DNA from 2 places in the Turicibacter sp. T129 genome. Region 2 is predicted to be linked to the other one. Evidence: riboswitches for the same ligand, from Rfam matches in the RefSeq annotation. Region 2 holds a riboswitch; the other holds the start of a gene.
The links. A riboswitch is a leader RNA that binds a small molecule or an ion and turns the genes downstream of it on or off. The one in region 2 is predicted to bind lysine.

Region 1 (3,439 bases), on a different contig from region 2:
TCATAATTTAGGCTATAGCTTTAAAGACTCAGGACTATATCAACAAGCACTTGATTGTTTAAAGATAGCACTCCCTCTCCGTGAAACAGTTAAGCAACGCTCGATTACCAAATGTTTGATGGGCGAAGTTTATTTTAGAATAGGCAATTATGAAAAAGCTCATAGTCTATTAGTCGAGGTTAAAGATATTATTTTTCATAAAGGTTCTTTTGAACAACAAGAGGCGACTTTAGAGTGGGGATTAGATTTATATTTGGAAACTCAAGACTTTGAATCCATGTTGATTTTGTTAGAGGATATTCAAAAATTAGTTGATAAAGAGATATTAGATGAGTTTATTTATACGAAATTTCAAAATCGATTATATAAAAGGATTATGGATGATGTTCTTGGTCAACAGAAAGATTTAAATGAATACCGTATTTTACTTGATGCTATTACGTAAAAGGTCACAGATTTTTTAATAAATCTGTGACCTTTTTTTTCTTTATTATACAATAAATAACTACTTATAATAGTTATGGAAACAGGAGGACGTAGTAGTGAATAAATTTAACGATTATCAAATGCATCGGATGATTTATTTATTACGATTATCATTTTGTATCGATCAAAAGAATAAGTACATTCCGGATACGAAAGTAAATGATACTCCGAATAACTCAACTAATAATAAAATTAGTTTAGAAGATTATCCAATTGACTTAGTCAATTTAGATGAAATCTTGGAAGAATCACATCATATTTGAAATGTCTTACAAATAAAATCGATATAAAATAAGTTTCTATATCTATCATTAATTAGGGAGAGTGTTATACACTCTAATTAAGATTAGTGTCGTTCATCATTACAAGGGTACGTAGAAAGCTGTTGTTAGGGGTAGCAACAGCTTTTTATGTTTCATTAAAAATATTCAAAAAAATAAAGCCTTAAATCATCATGAATACACATTAATATTTAAAAAATAAACGAAATAGTCTTCTTTTAAACTATATGATTATAAAATAGAGAATGATAAAACAAGCATCAAATAATAAAATGCTAATTTCAACATTATATGGTATTTATAACTAATTTATATAAAATTTTAATGTTTTAATAATAAAAAATAAGTGTTTCTTATACTATTTAATAAAAAAATGTTGTTTTTGAGTATAAAATAAGATAAGATGACATTGTAAATTAAATAGGTTTTAGATAGAGGTGCGGTAATTAAGAGTACTATCGAAGAGTGAAGATGTTGACGCGATAGGAAAGGGATTCTCGCCGAAGCCTATAACTGATACTTTAAGGTTATAGAGCTGGTGTTAAGTAGAAGATATTTAACATTGTCACAATTTATTATTGTGGAGGGCTATCATTCCGGATTTAAATCATCCTAACTTAGTACGGTTATATGATAAAAGTCTTGAGAATGGCCTCAGGACTTTTTGAATGTTTTGATTAGAGTCGTCCCAATAATCGTGGAGAGCTATCATTTGAGAATCGGAAATAAGGATGATCTATTGTTCTTTTCTGAAGGTCGTGAGTGAATGGCTCAAGGCTTTTTTTATTTGCCTCTTTCAACTAAACACTATTTAAAATTTAAAATAAGAGGGAGAAAAAAATATGCTTAGTTTAAGAAAACCAAGAGTTGATGGTAAAGAGGAGACAAAAGAATTTAAAGTCCCTCATACTTTAGTCATTGTTACATTTATTTTAGTTATCGTAGCATTAGCAACATGGATTTTACCTGCAGGAACATATGAGCGTATCGTCAATGATGCAGGGAAAACAGTCGTTGTTGATGGTTCATTCGCTTATGTTGATCAAACCCCACAAGGATTATTTAGTGTATTACAAGCCCCAATTCATGGAATTGTAGGAGCGGCAGAAATTATTGCTTTCTTATTTGTAGTTAGCGGATCAATTGCAATTATTACAAAAACACGTGCTATTGATGCTGGAATTACAAATGCCGTTAAATCATTTAAAGGAAAAGAAATGTTAATGATTCCGGTTATTATGGGATTATTCTCATTAGGTGGGGCCATCTTCGGAATGACGGAAGAAGCTATTCCATTTATTGCGATGCTTATTCCTTTATGTTTAGCCTTAGGATACGATAGTATTATGGCGATGGCAATTTCTTATATGGGATGTATTGTTGGATTCGCAACAGCCATGTTAAATCCATTCTCGGTAGGAATTGCTCAAAGTATCGCACAGGTGCCAGCAGGAACAGGGGTTGGATTCCGCACGATCATCTGGGCGGTTACAACAGTAGCTTCAATTTTATATTTAATGTGGTATGGACGCCGTATTAAACGTAATCCACAATTAAGTCCAGTTTACGAAATTGATCAGGTACGTCGTCAGGAGTTAGAAGACGCAGAATCTGAACATTTACCATTCACATTCAAACATAAAGTTATTTTAGCATCTATCTTAGTATGTTTAGCTGCTATCGTTATAGGTGTTTTACAATTTGGATTTGGAATTCCAGAAATTGCGGCTATTTTCTTTGCAACGGGAATTATCTGTGGATTCATTGGGCGTTTAAGTTTAGATGATATGGCCAATTCATTCATTCATGGAGCAAAAGATATGATTAGTGCAGCAGTAGTGGTTGGATTTGCACGTGCAATTGTTATCATTGCTCAAGACGGACAAATTATTGATACGATTCTTTATAACTTATCAAACTTCATTGGACAATTGCCATCGTTAGTTGCTGGATATGTGATGTTCTTTGTTCAAATGTTTATCAATTTCTTTATCTCATCGGGATCAGGACAAGCTGCTTTAACGATGCCAATCATGGCACCGCTTGGTGAGTTAGTTGGTATTACACCACAAACTTCAATTTTAATTTTCCAATTTGGTGATGGATTCTCAAATGCTATCTTCCCAACAAGTGCTGTTTTAATGGCTTGTTTAGGTGTAGCGGGAATTCCATGGGCAAAATGGATTAAATGGGTTTGGCCAGTTCAATTAATTTTTGGTGGATTAGCAATTATCTTTATTACAATTGCCATCTTAATGGGATGGTCATAAGGAGACAGTATAATGAAAAAAGAATTATTATCAATCGGGGAATCATTAAAAGAACGTTTAGTAGACATGAATCGCTTTATTCATGATAATCCGGAATTAGGGAATCAAGAATACAAAGCAGTTGAAAAATTAACAACCTTTTTAAAAGAACATGATTTCGAAATTAAATGCCCAGTGGCAGGGTTAGACACTGCATTTGAGGCTGTATACGATAGTGGGAAACCAGGTTTATCAGTGGCATACCTTTGTGAATACGATGCCTTACCTGAACTAGGACATGGATGCGGTCATAATATGATTGGTGTAATCAGTGCCGGGGCTGGAGTTGCCTTAAGTAAAGTTATCGATGAAATCGGTGGAAAAGTCTATGTGTTCGGGACACCTGCCGAAGAAACAAATGGA
Region 2 (3,439 bases):
ATGCAGTTTCCCCTCTGCACTTAGTTCCTTTTGTTATCTATAATTATTTTTTCCACCTTTGATTTTGTTTTGGAAGCGACCTTATTCTTGGATAGCTTCCGATTTGTTTTGTGATTTTGCATAAAAGATTGTAGCGATGAAGCCAATGATGATGATGAGATAGGCAATCATTAAACTTTCAGTCATTCCAAATGCGATGTATGCGAGTGAAGCGATACAAGCTGATAAAAGGGCGTATGGTAACTGAGAGTTAAAGTGAGCACCTAAATCACAACCTGATCCTGTTGCTGATAAAAGGGTTGTATCTGAAATAGGTGAGGCATGATCTCCAAAGATAGCACCTGATAAAACAGCAGCCATCACTGGAATCATTAAATTCATATCAATCGCCGCTGCGACTGAACCAGCAATTGGAAGTAAGATTCCAAATGATCCCCATGACGTTCCTGTTGCGAAAGCCATGAAGCTTGCGACAATGAACATTACAACTGGGATGAAGTTTGGATTAATGTTCGCTGATGTAATGACAGAGGCTAAGTAGCCACCCGCATCTAACGCACTAACTAACTCACAAATTGCCCATGCTAATAATAAAACGATAATGGCTCCAACCATTGACTTCATCCCTGAGAAGAAGGCTTTGACATATTGGTTCTGCGTGACTTCACCACTTATCACATGACGATATGCCATTGCCATTGAGACGATTAATCCCGCTGCTCCACCAAAGCGAAGCGCTGTTGATAGGTTGATGTTATCTAAGATTGCAAAGAATAAATTGAAGTCTGATGCGTTATTCATTGCGCCTACATAGCCAGTATACACCATCGTTAACACAGTCACGACGATTAAGGTCAAGATTGGGACGATTAAATCCCACACTGTTCCTTTTGATGACTCCACGTCGCCTCCGTGAGCGTTTGCCACTTCAGCACTCGTAAGAGAACTATCATTCCCATTGATCGTATCCGTCTCGTATTTTTTCATGAGTCCAAGATTTAAATTGTATTTAATGACAATGAAGACCATGATAACTGAGACAATCACATAGAAATGATAAGGAATCGTCATTAAGAAAGCAGAGAACGTATTGTACGTCGCACCTGTACTTGCAAAAATAACTGCCATCGATCCCATCACTCCAGTCGCCCAACTTGAAATCGGTGAGATCACACAGATTGGTGCTGACGTTGAATCGACAATGTAAGCTAGTCGTGCTCGTGAAATTTTTTGTTGCTGAGCTAACGGTTTTGAGACATTTCCGACAACTAGGGCATTAAAGTAGTCATCGACAAAAATTAAAATTCCTAAAATGGCAGACGTATATTGAACGCCTTCGCGCGTTTTGACGTGTTTGATAATCGCTTTTGTAAACGCAGACGCTCCGCCTGATAAGACGATGTAAGCTGTAATGGCGCCAAGTGCAAGTAAGAAGAAAACAATCGACAGGTTCCAATCATTTAAAAAGCCGATTAATCCATCTTTTTCAAAAATAAGTCCACTAAACGTTGATCCAAGCGTTTCAACCGTTTGAATGAGATTGAAATTGGCTAAAATAAAGGCAGCCGAGATGGCACCAATCCCGAGTGATAATACGACACGGCGCGTAAAAATAACAAGGGCAATAGTAAGTAGTGCCGGAATTAACGCATAAATAGTTCCAATCATATAAATCCTCTCCTCAATTGTTAGTGCAATTGAATAAGAAGCTGTTCTTTTGATAAAGAAAAAAGAGCCATGCAGAGTTAAACTCATACATGGCTCTAAAAAGTCTAAGGTTATTAGACGATAGATGACAAGTATTATTTAACTCTCCGATCATTAGTCCTCCACCACAATTGTAGTGACAGTGTTAAATTTATTCAACATAACACCAGCACAAGTTTGGTTGACACAAACAAGACTTCGGCGTGGACACCTTTTAGAATTTGTCATCGACGTCACTCTCGAAATTCCTACTCATTGGACACGCACCTCTAACTCATCAAAGAGAACAAGAGACATATTCAATTAAGCCTATTTTAGCATCTTTTATAAAAAAGTCAAGCATTGGCCACCAAAATAATCAAATCAATATGTGAAAGTTATCATGAAATATAGGGATTTCGATGTAAAATGACAGGGAATGTGGTAAGATAAAGGATAGCTTAACAAAGCATTGGAGGTTTTAATAGATGAATATGTCACCTTTAAAGGTTGGTCAAGAATTTTTAGTGACGATTAAACGCATCGGAATTAACGGTGAGGGAATCGGATATTATAAAAAACAAGCGGTCTTTATTCCAGGAACGTTAGTGGGTGAAGAAGTGGTTGCGACTTGTACGCGTGTGGCAGGTGGTTACGCGGAAGCGGAACTGGTACGTGTGAAACGTAAATCAAAGCACCGTGTGCAACCCGCATGTGAAGTTTATGGACAATGTGGTGGATGTCAATTACAACATATGTCTTATCAAGAGCAACTTCGTATTAAACGTGATGCCGTTTCACAAGCGATTGAACGTTATACGAATTTAGATCCTGAAGAATGTGATATCCGTCCAACGATCGGAATGAAAGATCCGTATAACTACCGCAATCGCGCTCAAATGCCAGTTGGATATGACGAAGATGGGGTTATGGTTGGATTCTACAGCATGAATTCACGTGAATTAGTGAATGTAACAGATTGTGATGTTCAATATGAAGAAATTAACACAGTCATCAATCATGCGGTTGATTTATTAGATGATTACAAAGTGTTCGCTTACGCACCTAAAACGAAAAAAGGAACGGCACGCTATATTGTCGTTCGTCGTGGATTTAAAACAGGTGAGGTCCAGGTGACATTCGTATTCGCTAATAACGAGTTCAGAAAAATGAATGCTTTAGCGAAAGACTTAATGAAATATTGCCCAGATGTTAAATCAGTTTATTTAAATATTAACAACGAAGATACGCATGAAATCTTCGGAAAAGAAATGAAGCACATCGCTGGAGAAAAATTCATTTCAGATGAATTAGGACGCTTCAAGTTCAATTTATCTCCACGCGCGTTCTATCAGTTAAACCCAGAACAAACGATTAAATTATACAACCAAGTCAAATATGCAGCTGCTTTAAAAGGAAACGAAAAAGTGGTTGATGCTTACTGTGGTGTTGGAACAATCGGTCAATGGGTTGCAGATAAAGCAAGTGAAGTACGTGGGGTGGATATTACACGTCAAGCCATTGCGGATGCGAAAGAAAATGCAAAATTAAATGGTTTAACAAATACATATTATGCCGTTGGTAAAGCAGAACAAATCGTACCGAAATGGGCGAATGAAGGATTTAAACCAGATGTCGTGATTGTGGATCCTCCTCGTACAGGATTAGGAACTGAGCTAATCGAGATGTTAAAACGTGTGCAACCAAAAACGATTGTGTATGTGTCATGTAATCCATCGACGTTAGCTAAGAA

Region 1: it holds a riboswitch for lysine, as region 2 does, so the genes downstream of both, NEH75_RS06370 (YfcC family protein) here and NEH75_RS00875 (Na+/H+ antiporter NhaC family protein) in region 2, are expected to answer to the same signal.

Annotation. Positions count from the first base shown of each region.
Region 1 is NZ_JAMQUU010000030.1:5,495-8,933, reverse strand. Features, by position in the region: gene NEH75_RS06380 (transcriptional regulator) at 1-445, shown strand, start outside; gene NEH75_RS06375 (hypothetical protein) at 543-749, shown strand; lysine riboswitch at 1,192-1,366, shown strand; gene NEH75_RS06370 (YfcC family protein) at 1,610-3,037, shown strand; gene NEH75_RS06365 (M20 family metallopeptidase) at 3,050-3,439, shown strand, end outside.
Region 2 is NZ_JAMQUU010000008.1:18,007-21,445, forward strand. Features, by position in the region: gene NEH75_RS00875 (Na+/H+ antiporter NhaC family protein) at 82-1,668, opposite strand; lysine riboswitch at 1,815-1,987, opposite strand; gene rlmD (23S rRNA (uracil(1939)-C(5))-methyltransferase RlmD) at 2,175-3,439, shown strand, end outside.